4 regions of the Rahnella sp. EDr1-12 genome follow, and region 3 is predicted to be linked to each of the others. Evidence: predicted binding sites of a transcription regulator. Region 3 holds the regulator's gene; each other region holds the start of a gene.
The links. The regulator sigma-54, encoded in region 3, starts transcription at its own class of promoters, with help from an activator protein. The targets are predictions, from matches to a motif close to GTTGGCACANNTTTCGCTNT.

Region 1: a site for sigma-54 is predicted at 3,181-3,200, ahead of glnK (P-II family nitrogen regulator). Genes of this name have one in related genera too.
Region 2: a site for sigma-54 is predicted at 2,173-2,192, ahead of ACO0U8_RS13670 (gamma-glutamyltransferase family protein). Genes of this name have one in related genera too.
Region 4: a site for sigma-54 is predicted at 3,426-3,445, ahead of ACO0U8_RS05135 (amino acid ABC transporter substrate-binding protein). Genes of this name have one in related genera too.

The regions. Positions count from the first base shown of each region.
Region 1 covers NZ_JBLZNY010000001.1:1,231,183-1,236,035, forward strand. Annotated here, with positions in the region: gene ACO0U8_RS05820 (YbaY family lipoprotein) at 1-158, opposite strand, end outside; gene tesB (acyl-CoA thioesterase II) at 405-1,271, shown strand; gene amtB (ammonium transporter AmtB) at 1,412-2,701, opposite strand; gene glnK (P-II family nitrogen regulator) at 2,782-3,120, opposite strand; gene ACO0U8_RS05840 (SmdB family multidrug efflux ABC transporter permease/ATP-binding protein) at 3,460-4,853, opposite strand, start outside.
Region 2 covers NZ_JBLZNY010000002.1:941,924-946,776, reverse strand. Annotated here, with positions in the region: gene ACO0U8_RS13680 (AtzE family amidohydrolase) at 1-287, opposite strand, end outside; gene hpxX (oxalurate catabolism protein HpxX) at 284-478, opposite strand; gene ACO0U8_RS13670 (gamma-glutamyltransferase family protein) at 515-2,101, opposite strand; gene ACO0U8_RS13665 (MurR/RpiR family transcriptional regulator) at 2,293-3,132, shown strand; gene ACO0U8_RS13660 (transporter substrate-binding domain-containing protein) at 3,397-4,182, shown strand; gene ACO0U8_RS13655 (amino acid ABC transporter permease) at 4,207-4,853, shown strand, end outside.
Region 3 covers NZ_JBLZNY010000001.1:1,909,650-1,914,502, reverse strand. Annotated here, with positions in the region: gene rapZ (RNase adapter RapZ) at 1-538, opposite strand, end outside; gene ptsN (PTS IIA-like nitrogen regulatory protein PtsN) at 606-1,076, opposite strand; gene hpf (ribosome hibernation promoting factor) at 1,186-1,473, opposite strand; gene rpoN (RNA polymerase factor sigma-54) at 1,497-2,930, opposite strand; gene lptB (LPS export ABC transporter ATP-binding protein) at 3,033-3,758, opposite strand; gene lptA (lipopolysaccharide ABC transporter substrate-binding protein LptA) at 3,765-4,322, opposite strand; gene lptC (LPS export ABC transporter periplasmic protein LptC) at 4,300-4,853, opposite strand, start outside.
Region 4 covers NZ_JBLZNY010000001.1:1,079,534-1,084,386, reverse strand. Annotated here, with positions in the region: gene ACO0U8_RS05150 (amino acid ABC transporter ATP-binding protein) at 1-663, opposite strand, end outside; gene gltK (glutamate/aspartate ABC transporter permease GltK) at 660-1,337, opposite strand; gene ACO0U8_RS05140 (amino acid ABC transporter permease) at 1,340-2,080, opposite strand; gene ACO0U8_RS05135 (amino acid ABC transporter substrate-binding protein) at 2,275-3,171, opposite strand; gene lnt (apolipoprotein N-acyltransferase) at 3,629-4,853, opposite strand, start outside.

The DNA of each region.
Region 1 (4,853 bases), 680 kb from region 3:
ACACTACCGGATACGTTTGGCCCCGTTATCGCGGGTTGGGTGGCCGGACTGGCTGCCGTATTCACCGGAGCTTGCTGCGCGGGTGCCTCATGATGCTGTGCGCATCCGGCAAGAGTCAGAGACAGCGCGGTTCCACCTACTATCTGCCAAAGTTTCATAGATCGTACTCCCTTTTTATTATTCGCTTGTCGACAAGCTGTAATAAACGCCGACATGAAAATGGTTTCTTTAACCAGCGTACCTGTTAATCATGGCACAATAATCTGAATTTTTCCTCCCGGTGGCTAAACAGGTCTTCTGAGCGCCCGTAAGATCCTCTATCATTAACAGGTTAGACCTGTGCTTTTGCTGCGCTTACGGGCTGCATCAGGCATGAATTAACCGGTAACTTTCATGAGGCCACTATGAGTCAGGCGTTAATAAATCTGCTGGATCTTCTGGATCTGGAAAAAATCGAAGAAGGACTGTTTCGTGGTCAAAGTGAGGATCTGGGCTTGCGCCAGGTCTTTGGCGGGCAGGTTGTCGGGCAGGCACTCTACGCAGCCAAACAAACGGTGCCGGTTGATCGCGGGATCCACTCGTTCCACAGTTACTTTTTACGTCCGGGTGACAGCAGTAAACCGATCATCTATGACGTGGAAAACTTGCGCGACGGCAACAGTTTCAGCGCCCGTCGTGTGAAAGCGGTACAAAACGGTAAACCTATTTTCTACATGACAGCCTCTTTCCAGAGTCATGAAGAGGGTTTTGAACATCAAAACACCATGCCTGATGTACCGCCGCCGGAGTCACTGATTTCGGAGTCAGATATTGCCAAAAATCTTGCGCATCTGATCCCTGAAAAAATTCGTGATAAATTCCTCCGTCACCGGCCGATTGAAATGCGCCCGGTGAAATTCCATAACCCGCTGAAAGGCACTAAAGAAGAGCCGCATCGCGCGGTGTGGTTCCGCGCCAACGGCGAAATGCCAGACGATCTGCGCATCCATCAGTATCTGCTGGGTTATGCTTCAGACTTCAATTTCCTGCCGACCGCATTGCAACCGCACGGAATTGGTTTTCTGGAGCCAGGAATGCAGGTCGCGACCATCGATCATTCGATGTGGTTTCACCGGCCATTCCGTATGGACGACTGGCTTCTTTACGCGGTTGAAAGCACATCTGCTTCCGGTGCCCGTGGTTTTGTACGCGGTCAGTTCTACACCCGCGAAGGGGTGCTGGTTGCCACTACGGTGCAGGAAGGTGTGATCCGTCAGAGAACGGCAGAATAAGCTTTTCGGTCTGAAAATCAGGCATTAAAAAGGGGCGATAGTGATATCGCCCCTTTTGCTATTCATCATTATTTTTAGTTTTGGTACTGCCGTTCAGAAAGCGTTAGCGCACTGCCTTCTCTGAATGTATATGACTGAGATTACTGGTTGTAAGCATTTTCGCCGTGGCTGTTGACGTCCAGACCTTCACGTTCCTGTTCTTCAGGAACACGCAGACCGACCAGCATATCAGCTACTTTATAAGCGATGAAGGCAACAACACCTGACCAGACCAGCGTAACGCAGACGCTGAAGAACTGTACCCAGACCTGATGGCCCATGGTGACGCCTTCTGCATAACCCACGCCGCCCAGTGAGCTGGAAGTGAATACGCCGGTCAGCAGGCAGCCTACGATACCGCACACGCCGTGCACACCGAATACGTCACAGGTGTCATCAACACGCAGCCATTTTTTCAGGGTAACCACACCCCACAGACCGGTAGCACCACCGACCAGACCGATAATCAACGCACCACCCACGCCGACCGTACCACAGGCTGGCGTGATGGCAACCAGTCCCGCGATGGCACCGGAGCTTGCGCCAAGCAGAGAAGGTTTACCGCGAACCATCCACTCTACAAATGTCCATGACAGGATTGCGCCAGCCGTTGCGATAACGGTATTGAGGAAAGCCAGAGCCGCAATTGGACTTGCTGCGCTTGCTGAACCGGCGTTGAAACCAAACCAGCCAACGTAAAGGATCGCCGCACCTGTGAAGACCATTGGCAGGTTGTGTGGCTTGAATGCTTCTTTGCCAAATCCTGCACGTTTACCTAACAGGTAGGCACCGACCAGACCCGCGATGGCGGCGTTAATGTGAACCACCGTACCGCCGGCAAAGTCCAGCGCACCGTCTGCTGCCAGGAAACCACCCGCCCAAACCATGTGAGCCATCGGAATGTAGGAGAAGGTCAGCCAGATCACAGTGAAAATCAAGACCGCAGAGAAACGTACACGTTCAGCGATACCGCCCACGATCAGCGCCACGGTGATACAGGCGAATGAACACTGGAACGCCACGTGAATCATCTGCGAGAAGGTGCCGGTGACCGAATCAAGGCCGATGCCTTTCATCATCACATTACCGAAACCGCCGAAGAATGCGTTGCCTTCGCTGAAGGCCAGGCTGTAACCGTAGAGGATCCACAGAACGCAGACCAGCGCGAACGTCACGATGACCTGAGTCAGCATAGATAACACGTTTTTAGAACGCAGTAAGCCGCCGTAGAACAGCGCCACACCGGGCACGGTCATAAACAGCACCAGTGCAGTACAAATCATCATAAAGGCATTGTCAGCACCGTTAGCGGCTGCCGGCGCTGCTGCCATGGCAAGCGAAGGCAACAATGCAACCGCGCCAAGCCCCATCATGGATAAAAGTTTTTTCATTAGTAGCCCACCCCTGTTCTCAAAACTGTTTTTCTAAGCTCTTTTATCTCAACTCTTCATTCAAAGAGATGAACCTGAAATTACAGTGCTGCTTCGTCGGTTTCACCGGTACGAATACGGATAACGCGTTGCAATTCAGCAACGAAAATTTTGCCGTCACCAATTTTTCCGGTGTAGGCCGCTTTGCTGATCACGTCGATCACTTCATCAAGCTGATCGTCAGCGATAGCAATATCGATTTTTACTTTTGGCAGGAAGTTCACGCTGTACTCTGCACCGCGATACAGTTCAGCGTGACCTTTCTGACGGCCGAAACCTTTAACTTCCGTTACGGTCAGGCCCTGAATTCCAACAGCAGACAGCGCTTCGCGCACGTCTTCCAGCTTGAAAGGTTTGATCACCACAGTAACCAGCTTCATTTTGCCACTCCTCGAATTAAGGGCTTGCCGCGGAAAAACCGCGCCCGATACGAAATGGATAAAGCAAAGGCTGTGCCAGAGTTGAAATTGCAGAGAGATTCGTTTGATTACCGCGTAATACGGCATTTTCAGAATATTCGTGACGAGGCGCACACTTGGCCGTTCACATCATTATCAGGACGCGCGCACCAATAAGGTGCCGACCGCTGCTTTTTAGTGCAGTGACATCACGCCCAGAGACTTGATGCCAGATGAAGGTGCAGGCCAGAAAAAAGGAGGGGGGAAATCGGGAGAAAAAACCACCCCAACGCGGTGCGCTATGCTGCGTTGGGGCGGGTATCAGGCGTTTTGCGTCGCTGGCGTAGCCTGCTCCGCTGAGGCAAGTTCCTGACCGGCAAGCTGTAGCTGATACATCTGATAATACCGGCCTTTTTCAGCCAGCAGTTGCAGATGATTGCCCTGCTCCACTGCCTGACCACGATGCAATACCAAAATGTTATCCGCATCGACAATCGTCGAAAGACGATGGGCGATCACCACCAGCGTCGTTTGCTGGCGGATGGCCCGAAGTGCACGCTGGATCGCCTGCTCAGTACCTGAGTCGATATTGGCTGTTGCCTCGTCAAGGATCAAAATCTCCGGGGCCTGCACCAAAACGCGTGCCATGGCCAGCAACTGTTTCTGACCCACCGAGAGATTATTGCCCTGTTCGCCGAGGCGAGTGTTTAAACCTTCCGGCATTTCGCGAATAAGAGGCGAAAGCTGCACAATATCCAGCGCGTGCCAGACTTGCGCTTCATCGATATCGCGCCCTAACGTGACATTGGCGAAAACCGACTCAGCCAGCACCACCGGATCCTGCTGAACCATCGCAATCCCTTTACGTAGGCTGGCGTGCGAGAGATCGGAAATATGACGGCCATTAACCCGGATCTCTCCTTTATTGAGCGGGTAATATCCCATCAGCAAATTCGCCAGCGTACTTTTACCGCTGCCCGTATGCCCGACCAGCGCAACGAAACCTCGCGATGGCACATGCAGGGATATATTTTCCAGCACCCATTTGTCCGGCAGATAGGCAAAACTGACGTCTTTAATGTCTATCTCGCCGCCGGTAAGTCTTTTGTCGTCAGCCCCGTATTGCTGCTGGGTTCGGTCCATCAGGTCAAAAATTCGCTCACCCGCGACGACGGCCTGCTGAAGAATCGACTGCTGCGAGGTCAGTTCGATCAAAGGCTCGTTCAGACGCCCCAGATAATTGATGAAAGCATAGAGAACACCGACGCCGACTGAACCTTCTGCGCTGAATCCGAACAGCAGTAACAATCCGCACAGAATTAACGAAGAGAACAAACTGAGCAATGGTCGCAGAAGAAAGCCTTCCAGCCGGAGCGTTTGCATACGCGCCAGATAATGCGACTGACTGGCACGGGTCAAACGTTCGCCAAAACGCTTTTGCTGGCGGAACTGCTGGATGACATTCATGCCGTTAATGACTTCGTTGAAACCGTCATTGATGTCCGCCAGATAGCTTCTTACTTTACGAACAATCGGGGTACTGTAAATCTGGTACAGCCCCATCACGACGAAAACCGCCGGGAAAATGCATATCGCCACCGAGGCCAGACGCCAGTCGAGGCTGAACATTGCCACCAGCATCGCGCCGATCAACGCAATACTGCGCAATACGGTCGAGACGACGGTTACGTACAGATCGCGGATCACTTCCGTAT
Region 2 (4,853 bases), on a different contig from region 3:
AGGCTCGCACCTGCCAGCGTCACCTCACCGGCCACGTCCAGCAGGTTTTTCACCGCGTAGGGAATGCCGGCCAGTGGCGATAAGGTTGCGCCGCTGGCACGGGTTTTATCCACTTTTGCTGCTTCACTCAACATGCGTTCGCGGGTGATATGCGTATACGCGTTGATGACAGGATTGGCCTGTTCAACGGCGCTGAGCGTCGCGGTGGCGATTTCCGTGGCGGAAAGCTCGCCCCGTGTGAGGGCCTGGTGCAGCTGGCTGATGGTGAAATGATCGAACGATTTCATGCGCGATACACCCCGGCGATTTCCAGACGCGAATCGAGCGGTAAATCCATCAGCGGTTGCGCCATCTGCGCGATGCGGCTGAACTGTATCAGCAATTCCTGACGACGCGCGTCGTCGAGATCCAGTGCCAGAACGGACTCCATCTGACGGACATAAGCGGCCCAGTCGGTCGCTGCGGGTGGCGTTTTCATGTTGCTTCCTTATCCATTCTTATGAGCGAACTCTGATTAAAATCCGGCGGCGCTGCCGTTGCTGCGCGGGTCGGAGGCACCTTCAAACATGCCGTTGGTGTGGCGCACAATCGCCCCAGCATGGCCGACGGCCTCGCTGAAATCCGGTAATAATTCGACGTCGTGGCCGCGCTGCCTCAGCCCGGCCTGTGTCAGATAGTCGAAGCGGCCTTCCAGTTTCAGGGAATCCGAACTTTCGCCCCAGGTCCGGCCCAGCAGCCAGCGCGGCCCGCTGATCGCCTGTTGTAAGGATTGCCCCTGCACCACGTGGCGGATAAACACTGCCGCCTGCGTTTGCGGTTGTCCGTCGCCGCCCATCGAGCCATACACCAGCGTGCGGCCATCGTATAAACGTGCGGCGGCGGGGTTCAGCGTGTGGAACGGTTGTTTGCCCGGCGCCAGCGCCAGCAGATGATCGGGATCGAGGCTGAAAGAGGCGCCGCGGTTTTGCCACAGCACGCCGCTTTCCGGCAGCACGACACCGCTGCCAAACTCGTGATAGATGCTCTGGATAAACGACACCGCCAGCCCGCTGCTGTCCATCACGCCCATCCAGACCGTATCGCCGGGGCCTTTACCTTTGCCCCAGTCGGCGGCGCTGTGGGGTTTGATTCGGGTTGCGAGAGCATCGAGATACTGCGGATCCAGCAGGCTCTGGGCGTCCTGCGTCATCATGCGCGGGTCGGTGATGAAACGATCGCGCAGGCCGAACGCCAGTTTGGTGGCCTCGACGATGCTGTGAATGGTGGCGCTTTCGTCCATGCCTTCCAGCGGCAGACGGTCAGTCAGGCCGAGGATCGCCAGTGAAACCAGCCCCTGCGTCGGCGGTGTCAGGTTGTAGATTTCGCCTTTGCTGTGTTTGAGGCGCAGCGGCACGCGGCGCTGTGGCTTATACGCCGCGAGATCGGCACGGGTGACCGGCATACCCAGTTTTTCCATGTCGGCGGCCATGCTGTCGGCCAGTTCGCCACGGTAAAAACTGCCCAGTCCGTCTTCGCACAACATGGAGAGCGTCTGCGCCAGCTGCGGCTGGGTAAAGCGGTTGCCGGCGCGCGGCACTTCGCCGTTTGGCAGAAAGACGTCGGTAAATGAGCGGATGTCTTTCAGTTCGTGTTGTTTGGCGCGGGTGGCGGCTTCCTGAGAGGCGGTGACCGGTATGCCGTCGGCCGCATAGCGAATGGCATCGCGCAGCAGGCGCGACAGGGGTTTTTGCTCGCCGCCAAATTCAGCGGAAATGTTCAGCGCTTCCTGCCAGCCGCCGACGGTGCCCGCGACGGTCAGGGCAGATTTCGGGCCTCGATGCGGAATATGCGTTTCACCGGCGTAGAACCCGATCGATGCCAGCGATCCGGCGGCACCGCTGGCGTCGATGGCCACCGGATTGCCCTGCGGTGGCACAATCAGCCAGAAACCGTCACCGCCGAGCCCGTTCATGTGCGGATACACCACGGCAATCGTGGCAGCGGCGGCGACCATGGCTTCAATGGCATTGCCGCCTTCACGTAATACCGCAAGCGCACTCTGGCTTGCCAGGTGATGAGGCGTCACCGCCATACCGAGCGGTGCGCTGTTACTGTTAATCATGCGATGTCCTTTTTGAGACGCTTTTTTATGCTGCCCGTGTTTGCAGGGTTTTGGGCGCGTAGGGATAACGTTAAGCAAGAGGTGTTCCACATCGGCAGATTTCTCACGCTTTCCTGCATAATTTCGCTTGCATTGGCAAGCATAGTGCATGCCATGATAGGTGCTGAAACATTGGTTACAGAGGCGGTGAGATGAAACAAATTGATGAGCGTCTGCGGGATCATTACGCAGAGCTGACGCCGCAGGAACAGCGCGTCGCCGACTTTATATTTGCCAGTATCGATGATCTGATGAGCTACAACAGCGCAGAGCTGGCGCGGCTTAGCGGCGTGTCGAAGGCCACGGTCAGCCGCCTGTTTAAGCGTCTCGGCTACCCGAGTTATCGCGATATGCGCGATGAAATGCGCACCCTGCGCCAGAGCGGGATGCCGCTGACCGACAGCCGCGACGCGGTGCAGGGCAACACCCTGTTATCCCGCCACTATAAGCAGGAAATGGCTAATCTGACCCAGTGGATTAACCAGATCGACGGCGCTCAGTTTGGCGCGCTGATCACCGCCCTGAGTCAGGCGCGGCAGGTGCGTCTGCTGGGCTTTCGCAACAGCTATCCGGTGGCGCTGCACCTGCGCCAGCAGCTGATTCAGGTGCGCGCAGGGGTGATGATGATGCCGCAACCAGGGCAAACGCTGGCGGAAGAACTGGTGGATCTCACCGCGCAGGACGTGGTGATTTTCGTCGCTTTCCGCCGCAGGCCGCGTATGGCGAAAGCGATTCTCACGCAGTTGCAGTCGCTTGGCGTGCCGGTGCTGCTGATTTGCGAGCCGCAGGCGCAGACGCTTATCCCGCTGGCCGCCTGGCATCTGGCCGCACCGCTCGACAGCGTCTCGGCGTTTGACAGCTATTCCTCCGCCATGAGTCTGGCGAATCTTCTCAGCAATGCGTTACTGCACGATACCCTGGCCTCGGGCCGTCAGCGCATTCATCAGATTAGCGATCTGTATACCGATCTGGATGAGCTGGAGCAGCGCTGATTCCCGTTTACAGAACAAATTGAGCGCTTTTCTGGTGCTTTCGCACAATTTCAGTGCATCCTGCTTTTCCGTATTACCTTCTTTTTGCCCTGATACAGGGCAAAAAAAACGCTTCTGAATGCCTCCGTATTCGTCTGATCCCTTGTCGTACCGTGACTTAGCGCACAATTTTTCCGCTGAAACGTTTTTGGCACATTCGTTGCAGAGTCATGTTTATAAGAATCTATCGTTCCAAAAACCTTTCACCGGAGATAATCTATGAACATGAACAAACGGCTGTTGGCGTGGGCAGGTGCTGCAATGCTGGTGCTTCAGGCATCCGGCGCGATGGCCGATCAGTTGCAGGATATTCAGAAACGCGGCGTGCTGCGCGTGGCCGTGCCTCAGGATTTCCCGCCGTTTGGTTCGGTGGGAAAAGATCTGCAACCTGAAGGTTATGACATCGATATGGCGCAATACCTGGCCGATAAAATGAAACTTAAGTTGCAACTGGTGCCGGTGACCAGCGCCAACCGTGTGCCTTATCTGCAAACCGATAAAGTGGATCTGGTGATTTCCAGCCTCGGTAAAAACGCCGAGCGTGAAAAAGTGATCGATTTCAGCAACGCCTACGCACCGTTCTTCCTCGGCGTATTTGGCGCGAAAGGCGACAAACTGGCGGATCTGAAAGCACTGTCCGGCAAAACCATCGGCGTGACCCGTGGCGCGGTGGAAGATCTGGCGCTGACCGATGTGGCACCTAAAGACGCCAAAATTCAGCGCTACGAAGATAACAACACCACGCTGTCGGCGTACCTGTCCGGTCAGGTGGAATACATTGCTACCGGTAACCTGGTGGTGGCGGCAATTGCGCGTATGAACCCGGCCAAAGCGCCTGAGTCGAAAGTGATGCTGAAAGATTCGCCGTGCTTCGTTGGCCTGCGTAAAGACGAACCGGCGCTGAAAGACAAAGTGAATGAACTGATTGCCGAAGGCGTGAAAGACAAGACGCTCAACGCGCTGTCCGAAAAATGGATGAAGGCTCCGCTTCCGGCGTCCATCGGCGCGTAATCCACGTTTTCACGGAGATCTTTCATGACCTATCAGCTTAACTTTAGCGCGCTGTGGCCTTATATGCCGGAGCTGTTGGCCGGCTTATGGATCACCATTGAGCTGACGGTGATGGCAACGATTGGCGGCGTCGCGATCGGTATCTGCGGCGCGGCCATTCGCTGCGGCAACCATAAAACCCTGCGGGCGGTGTGGGGCGTTTATGTCGAAGCCATCCGTAATACGCCGTTTGTGGTGCAGCTATTTTTCATTGTTTTTGGTCTGCCCGCCATCGGTCTGAAAATGACCGCCGGTGAGGCGGCACTGCTGGCGATGCTGATTAATCTCGGCGCGTACAGCACGGAAATCATCCGCGCCGGTATTCAGGTGACGCCGAAAGGCCAGTGGGAAGCCGGGCGCGTGCTCGGATTAACGCGCAGCCAGACCTTTCTGCGCATCGTGCTGCCGCCGTCGCTGAAACGTATTTATCCGTCGCTGGTCAGCCAGTGCATTATCGTGATGCTCGGATCGTCCGTGGTATCGCAGGTGTCTTATGAAGAACTGACGTTTGCGGCCAACTTAATTCAGTCACGCACTTTCCTCAGTTTCGAAGTGTATCTGGTCACCACGTTGTTCTATTTAATGCTGTCGGTCGCGATGCGTCAGCTGTTGCTGCTGGCCGGACGCCGCTT
Region 3 (4,853 bases):
CGTAATCGGCATCAATCGGCAGGCCGTGTTTGAAGCCAAAGGATTCAAAGACCATCGTGAGTTCACGCTCACGTTTGCCCAAAAGACGGGTACGCAGCATTTCTGCCAGTTCATGAACCGACATTTCTGAGGTGTCGATGATCAGATCGGCGGCGGAGCGCAATGGCTCGAGCAGATCGGCTTCTTCATCGATGGCACTTTCAAGGGACAGGTTTTTGCTGGAAAGCGGGTGCAGACGACGGGTATCGCTGTAACGACGGATCAGGGTATTGCGGTCTGCGTCGAGAAACAGCAACTGCGGCGAAAAACTCTCAGGCAGTTGTGACATCGCATGCTCATACACTTCCGGTGTTTCTGGCATGTTGCGCACGTCAATGCTGACGGCGGCAGACGTATTGCGTTCGACAAGTGTCTGGGCGAGCTGCGGCAGTAAAACCACCGGCAGATTGTCCACACAGTAAAATCCCATGTCTTCTAATGCCCTTAGGGCAACCGACTTCCCGGAACCGGAACGGCCGCTGACAATCATCAGCACCATGGTGTCACTCCCCTGGCATTCAGTGTTCAGAATTCACTTTCCCGGCGCGTTGCCGGGAATCATCAATTTATTCGTTTTCTGTCATTATCTGGAACAGTTCTTCGTCGCTTTGCGCTCCGCGCAGACGGCGACACACTGTTTTATCAGCCAATTTTTTGGCCACTAAAGACAAGGTGTGTAAGTGGGTTTTACATTGATCTGCCGGAACCAGCAAGGCAAAAAGGAGATCCACCGGCTGATTGTCGATAGCGTCAAACGCGATCGGTTGATCGAGCTGAATAAACACGCCGACGGCGCGTAATGTGTCTTCTTCCAGCTTGCCGTGCGGGATGGCGATCCCGGCACCGATCCCGGTGCTGCCCATACGCTCACGGGTCAAAATGGCGTCGAAAATCACTTGTGGCGACAAATTCAATTGTTTGGCAGCCAGTTCGCTGATGATTTCCAGCGCGCGTTTTTTGCTGGCGCAATGAACGCCGCTTTTGGTGCATTCGGCATTCAGCACCGACGTTAATTGCATTGCAGTATCGTTGATCATGTCATCTTCACTTTTGCACTGATTCACCCTTAAAGCTATATCGGCTCGTTCCCCGAAGGTCACAAGCCGATGCCCGAAGGTGTGTAGCACAGGGTTGGCTACATGAATGTCAGTGCTGTTTCAGTTTGTCTTTATGTTTGTTCAGCTGGCGCGCCAGTTTATCAACCAGGCCGTCAATCGCTGCGTACATATCCTGATGCTCCGAGGTGGCATGCAACTCGCCTCCGTTCACATGCAGCGTCGCTTCCGCGATTTTCTGCACTTTTTCAACGCTTAACACCACATACACCTGATTTATCCTGTCGAAATACTGTTCGAGCTTCGCCAGTTTCATCGTGATGAATTCTCTCAGGGGATCGGTGATCTCAATGTGATGTCCGGTAATGTTGAGCTGCATAATGTCTTCCTTCTCTGTTGAGGTCAAACTAACTGTTTACGCTGGTTTGAGGGCGGGATGGACAAAGACTCTCGGTATTTTGCGACGGTACGGCGCGCCACCATAATTCCCTGATTGGAAAGCAGGGTAGCTAACTTACTGTCACTCAGCGGTTTTACAGGATTCTCCGCTGCAATTAATTTCTTCACCAGCGCCCGGATCGCGGTGGACGATGCCTCGCCGCCGCTGTCAGTACTGACGTGGCTGGAGAAGAAATACTTCAGTTCGAAAATGCCACGCGGGCTGTGCAGGAATTTCTGCGTTGTAACGCGTGAAATCGTCGATTCGTGCATTTCCACGGCGCTGGCGATATCGGCCAGCACCATCGGTTTCATGTATTCATCACCCATCTCAAAGAACGCCTGCTGCTGCTCAACGATGCAGCGCGTGACTTTCAGCAGTGTGTCGTTGCGGCTCTCCAGACTTTTGATCAACCACTTGGCTTCCTGCAGATTGCTGCGGATAAATTGCCCGTCGCTGTCGCTGCGGGTCGAATTGCCCATCGCAGCATAATGCTGGTTGATTTTCAGTCGCGGAATGCTGTCTGAGTTCAGTTCGACAGTCCAGACACCGGACACTTTGCGTACCAGCACATCCGGGATGACGTATTCGGATTCGCCGGTGTTGATCGACTGGCCCGGTCGCGGATCAAGAGACTGGATCAGGAGCATCGCTCCTTTCAGTGTATCTTCTTTTAGACGGGTTGATCGCATAAGTGCGCGGAAATCATGGTTCGCCAGCAAATCCAGATGTTCGCTGATGATAAGCCTGGCTTCTGTAATGAAAGGCGTTTCCGGGACGTACTGGGAAAGCTGAATCAGCAGACAGTCGCGCAGGTCGCGTGCGGCGACACCCACGGGATCAAAACGCTGAACGCGTTTGAGCACGGCTTCCACTTCGTCCATCGTGACGTCGTCATCGCCGATACTTTCGAGAATATCGTCGAGAGAAATCGTCAGATATCCGGTGTCATCCACCGCGTCGACAATCGAGGTCGCGATAGCCGCATCGGTGTCGGAAAACGGCGTCAGTTCGACCTGCCACATCAGGTAATCCTGAAGCGTCTGGGTGGTTTCACCCTGATAAACGGGCAGCTCGTCGTCGCTGTAATCGTTACCGGTACCGGACGGTGTTCCGGCGGTGTAAATTTCATCCCAGGTCGCATCCAGCGGTAACTCTTCGGGCATGTCTTTTTGCTCGAGAGCCTCGCGGGTATCCAGACCTTCACTGTCAGCGGTTTCGACCGCATCGATCTCATCGTGAAGATCGGTTTGTTCCAGCAGAGGGTTGCTCTCCAGCGCGAGTTGGATCTCCTGTTGGAGCTCAAGCGTGGACAATTGCAACAGGCGGATTGCCTGCTGTAATTGAGGAGTCATTGCCAGTTGTTGGCTGAATCTGAGTTGCAAACCTTGCTTCATATCTTGGCTTTATATCCGTAGATGAGTTCGAACGGCAACACTTCGGTCAGAAACGGCCTGTTTCAGTGTAAAGCGAAACAGGCGCGCTTCCGGCGGCGCAGATCACAGACGGAATTCTTCACCAAGATAAACACGTTTCACTTGTTCATCAGCAAGAATGTCGGCTGGGGTGCCGTGGGCGATAAGCTTGCCCTGACTGACGATATAGGCGCGTTCGCACACGTCGAGCGTTTCACGGACGTTGTGGTCAGTGATCAGAACGCCCAGACCGCTGTCGCGAAGATGCTCAATGATTTTTTTGATGTCGATAACGGAAATCGGGTCAACACCGGCAAAGGGTTCATCCAGCAGGATAAACTTAGGGTTGGCTGCCAGTGCGCGGGCAATTTCCACACGACGGCGTTCACCCCCGGACAGTGACTGGCCGAGGTTATCGCGCAAGTGAGAGATATGGAATTCTTCCATCAGCTCATTGGCGCGATCATTGCGTTGTTCTTTGTTCAGGTCGTCACGGATTTGCAGCACGGCCATCAGGTTGTCGAACACGCTGAGGCGGCGGAAAATAGAGGCTTCCTGTGGCAGGTAACCAATGCCGCGACGTGCGCGGGTATGCAATGGCAAAAGGCTGATGTCTTCGTCGTCAACGATGATTCGGCCAGCGTCACGCTGTACGATACCGACCACCATGTAGAAGGTGGTGGTTTTACCGGCACCGTTAGGGCCAAGTAATCCGACGATTTCGCCTGAATTGACTGCCAGGCTGACATCTTCAACGACCTTACGGCCTTTGTATGCCTTCGCCAGATTTTCTGCGATTAATTTTGCCATAAATTATCAGTTACTCTTTTTGGTCTGGCCACCGGCTGCTGCCGGGGTCTTTTCCTGCAACTGTGTCGGAACCAGCACGGTCGTGACACGGTTGCCTTTATCACTGAAGGCTTCCATCTGCTGTTTTTGCACCAGATAGGTAATACGATCGCCTTTCACATTGCTGTCCAGCTGTTCAAGGTAAGCGTTTCCGGTCAGGGTCACCAGATCGGTTTCCACTTCATAACGGACTTTCTGCGCGTGGCCTTTGATCGGTTTACCGTTGTCCTGCAACTGGTAGAAGGTCACCGGATTGCCATAGCCTTCCACCACTTCTTTGCCGGAGACACCTTGCGGGCGGATCACCACAACTTTGTCGGCTTTAACCTGAATCGAGCCCTGATTCACCACCACATTGCCGGTAAAGGTTGCCGTGTTGGTGTTCACATCCAGCGCCTGATTGGCGGAATCAATGGTGATCGGTTTCGTTGTGTCGTCTTTCAGCGCGAATGCCGGAATGCTGATGGCCAACAACGAGCCGGTGATCAGAAGATTACGGATTTTATTTTTTGCTTTGAATTTCATAAGAGGTCGTTACCTTTTCGATCAGCTCTGCTGTTTTATCGCGCAGATTACCACGCATTTTCATGCCGTTAGATGTAAAACCTGTGCCATAAAGCGTTACTTCATCGTCTGAGGCAACGTCCTGTGTCGTCAGGTTAACCTGTGCATTATCCGTTTTGATTCTTTGCAGCTGTGATGTTTCTGGCGTCAGGCTGTCTGCCTGCACATGCCCATAAAGATAGAGCATTTTATCCTGAGTCATCTTGGCTTTATCAGAACGCAGCACCCAGGTTGGCACTTTATTCTTGTCATACATGGTCGCCACCGGGTTGGTAAACCATGTTACCTGATCGGTGGTGTAGTATTTGACCTGGTCCGACACCAGTTTGTAGGTCAGGCTTCCCAGCGGGTCATACACCATGGTTACCGTGTGGGAGCTTTGGTAGGTCGGTTCCTGATCGTTGACCGCCTGCGGCGCATCATCCGTATTGTCTGACAGTGACCAGCCAATCAGTATCAGCACGATGGCGGTCAGTACCAGAATGATCCAAA
Region 4 (4,853 bases), 830 kb from region 3:
GTCTTTATTCCGGTCTTCCACAATTTTTCCTTCATCCATGAAGATCACGCGGTTAGCCACTTTGCGGGCGAAGCCCATTTCGTGGGTCACCACCATCATCGTCATGCCTTCGTTTGCCAGCTCAACCATGACGTCCAGCACTTCGTTGATCATTTCCGGATCGAGCGCGGAGGTCGGTTCGTCAAACAGCATGGCGATAGGATCCATACACAGTGCACGGGCAATCGCCACGCGCTGCTGCTGTCCCCCGGAAAGCTGACCGGGGAATTTGTTGGCGTGCGCAGATAACCCCACACGATCCAGCAGTTTCAGCCCTTTGTCTTTTGCTTCCGCCTGATTACGTTTCAGCACTTTGACCTGAGCCAGCGTCAGGTTGTCGATGATGGACAAGTGCGGGAACAGTTCGAAATGCTGAAACACCATGCCGACTTTCGCCCGCAGCTGCGCCAGATTGGTTTTCTTGTCGTTCACCTGCGTGCCGTTAACCAGAATCTCCCCTTTTTGCACGGGCTCGAGGCCATTAACGGTTTTAATCAGCGTCGATTTACCTGACCCGGACGGCCCGCAAACCACCACAACTTCACCTTTTTTAACTTCGGTACTGCAATCGGTGAGCACCTGGAAGTGCCCGTACCATTTAGAAACATTCTTCAGTGAAATCATGAAACGGTCCTTTTCTTCAAATAGCGCACCAGCAAGGAAGCGGAAAGGCTGATAACAAAGTAAATAAGTCCTGCAAACAACACCATCTCCACCAGCGTACCGTCACGGTCACCAATGTTGGAGGCGCTGCGGAAGAAGTCTGCGAGGCCGAGCACATAGACCAGCGAGGTATCCTGGAACAACACGATGGCCTGCGTCAGCAGCAAAGGCACCATCGCACGGAAGGCCTGCGGCAGGATAACCAGCTTCATCGACTGCCACTGGGTCATGCCCAGCGCCAGTGCGGCAGAAGACTGCCCGCGGGCGATACTGATGATCCCTGCACGGATAATCTCTGAGTAATAAGCCGCTTCAAATAACGCAAATGCCACCATCGCGGAAATCAGGCGGATATCGGTTTTCGGTGACAGCCCGAGCACTTTCTGCAGAAAGCCCGGCACAATCAGATAAAACCACAACAGCACCATCACCAGGGGAACGGCACGGAACAGATTGACGTACGCCGTGGCAAACCAGCTGATCGGTTTGAAGGTCGACAGACGCATTACCGCCAGCAGGGTACCCCAGAGGATCCCCACGACAATCGCCAGTGAAGTGATCTTGAGGGTAATGACCATGCCTTGCCACAGATAGGGCAGGCCGGGGCCAATAGAACTCCAGTCAAATTCATGCATATTTATTTACCTCCCATGTTGCCCGGCAGGCGGACTTTACGTTCTACAAAATGCATCAGCAGCATAATCACCGCATTAATGAGGACGTAGGCGACGGTAATGGCAGTAAATGATTCATACGCATGCGCAGAGTAATCAAGCAGCTTACCGGCCTGTGCCGCCATATCCACCAGACCGATGGTTGAGGCAATGGCGGAGTTTTTCACCAGATTGACCATCTCGGAGGTCATCGGTGGCACGATCACACGGTAGGCATTTGGCAGCAGCACATAACGGTAGGTTTGAGGCAACGTCAGCCCCATCGCCAGACCGGCATTGCGTTGTCCGCTGGGTAACGACTGGATGGCGGCGCGTACCTGCTCGCACACGCGGGCAGCGGTAAACAGGCCGAGACAGATAACGGAAGAAGTGAAGAACTGCACGTTCGGCGCGAGTTCTGATTTGAACCACATGCCGATGTTTTCCGGCAACAGCTCAGGCACCACCAGATACCAGATAAAGAATTGCACAATCAGCGGCACGTTACGGAACAATTCAACGTAACAGGTACCGATGCCGGAGAGAAAACGGTTGGGGACGGTACGCAAAATACCGAACAGGGAGCCGACGAAGAAGGCAATAATCCAGGCACAAATCGACAACGCGACCGTGACCTGAAATCCATTCCAAATCCAGCCCAGATAGGTGGTATTGCCGAAGGGGGCGTCTTGCAGGAAGATGCCCCAGTTCCAATCTATTGACATAAAAACTCCATGACACGGGTAATAAACTACCCCTCTGAGTGATGACGTAACCATAAACATGGGTGAGTGGCGGAAAAAATGCGGGGTGGGGAACGACCACCCCGCATCTGGTCTGTCTGTCCTTTCGGACCATCATCACAAGCTGGTTGGCCAGCCTTTATTTTTAATACCCGGTACTACCCGTCTGCTTACTATTACAGTGCTTTATCGTTTGGTGCTTTGAACAGGGCTTTCATGTCGTCAGACAATTCAAAGTTCATGTTCAGGTTTTTCGGAGGAATAGGTTTTTTGAACCAGGTTTCAAACCACTTGGTTGCTTCACCGGAGGTTTGCGCCTTCACGATGGTGTCATCAACCAGTTTTTTGAATTCCGCATCGTCTTTACGCATCATGCAGCCGTAAGCTTCTTTCGACTGCGGCGTACCGATGATTTCCCAGTTATCAGGTTTTTTGGCTTTGGCACGTTCGCCCGCCAGCAGTGCATCATCCATCATGAACGCTACCGCACGGCCTGTTTCCAGCGTACGGAAAGAGTCACCGTGGTCTTTGGCGCTGATAATGCGCAGATCCAGTTTCTTCTCTTCGTTCAGTTTGTTCAGCAGCACTTCAGAGGTGGTGCCGGAGGTGACCACGACGGTTTTGCCTTTCAGGTCAGAGAAATCTTTGATGTCTGAGCCTTTTTTGACTAACAGACGGGTGCCGATAACGAAGATGGTGTCTGAGAAGGCCGCTTGTTGCTGACGTTCCAGATTATTGGTGGTTGAACCACACTCAAAATCGTAAGTGCCGTTTTGCAGCAGCGGGATACGGTTTTGCGAGGTGATTGGCATCATTTTTACTTGCAGGTTTGGCAGGTCCAGCTTTTTCTTGACTGCATCAACGATAGCGTTGGAATAGTCCTGTGAATAACCTACGACTTTCTGTTCGTTATTGTAGTAAGAGAATGGCACCGAGGACTCACGGTGACCGACGACGATAACGCCATTATCTTTAATTTTTTTCAGAGTGCCGGTCAGTTCTTCCGCGTGGGCAAAGCTGCTTGCGGCAACGCTTGCCAACAGTACTGATAACGCCAATTTGCGCAATTGCATGTCCAACTCCTTGCTGTCATTAGGGATCCAAACTCAGGGATCAGAAAGTGCTAATGCCTCGTCATATGAAGCTAGAAAATAACTGAATGTGAAATTTATGAAACAACATTGTTTCTTTTTTGAGACGGGGCGCGCACCAAATCAAAGCAGACAACAGGCCATGCACTTCAAAAGTGCATGAGGAACAGCCTTTTTGTACCAAAATGATGCAAGACGTCAAAAAATGTCACTAATCAGATATCTTTCAAACAGATGTAGCAAAACGCGTGCCAGTTGGCCTGATTTAACTTCGAAGGCAAATTAAAATTCAGCGCTTAATACCGCCTTTCAAACAATCGGCAGCAGGTAACAGGGAGGGATTTTGCAGGCAGGGAAGGGGGTGCGACAAAAAAGAACAGGCGCCCGAAGGCGCCTGACAGTATAGCCCTGTCTTAACAGGGCTTATTGATGACTTACGTCAGGGGATGATCTGGCCTTTACGACGTCCCAGCCAGATAGCCACAACGGCCATGAGCAGGGTCACAAACCACACCGGCCACCAGCCCATGCGTGCGTAAGGGGTCATGCCGGTAGTTGGCGTAACCTTCACGTTCAGCACCTGACGGGTAAACTGCGGGATTTCAGCCGTAACGTCACCCTGCGCATTCACAACCGCGGTAACACCGTTGTTAGTGCTGCGCAGCAGAGGGCGCCCCAGTTCCAGTGAACGCATGCGCGCCATCTGGAAATGCTGCCACGGACCAATCGAATGGCCGAACCAGGCATCGTTGGAAATCGTCAGCAGAAAGTTAGTATCCGGTTGCAGGTTATCGCGCACCTGTTCACCAAATACCACTTCATAGCAAATCGCGGTGGTCAGATTAAGGCCGCTGACCATCAGTGGTTTCTGGACGTACGCCCCGCTGGTCAGCCCCGACATCGGTAAATCGAAGAACGGTGCCAGAGGGCGCAGTATGGTTTCCAGCGGCACGAATTCCCCGAACGGTACCAGATGATGTTTGTTGAAACGGTTGTCGTCCGGATAGCGATAAGACTGCTCGCCGCCGAGCACAATGGCGCTGTTATACACCTTCATGCCTTCTTCATTGCGACGGGCATCAATAACGCCGGTAACCAGCTGCGTACCGTGCGAGCGGTAAATGTTATCCACCATACTCAGGAAGGCTTGCTGATCGGATTCAATATCTGAAATTGCTGATTCCGGCCAGATGATCATATTGGCTTTGCCAAGGTACGGGCGGCTGAGATCCAGATAGGTTTGCAAAGCACTTTCCAGCGCTTTCGGATCCCACTTCATCGACTGTGGAATGTTGCCCTGAACCAGCGCGACATCCACCGTTTTGTCCGTCTGTTCCTGATACCAGTGAACGTAACGCAACGGCCACGGCAGCATTAACATGGCCAGCGCAATGATTCCCGGCGTGATGCGCCGCTGGTGGAATGCGTAAACCAGCAGGCCACTCAACGACGTCAGCAGCAGCGTAATGCCATCAACACCGGTGATCGGCGCGAGGCCTTTCAGCGGACCGTCGATCTGGCTGTAGCCAAATTGCAGCCACGGGAAACCAGTCAGCACCCAGCCACGCAAAAACTCGGTGATTTGCCATAGGGCGGGCGCGGCAAGCGCCAGTTTCCACCAGGTTGTCTTCGGCCACAGTTTGCTGAATACGCCGGCAAACAGC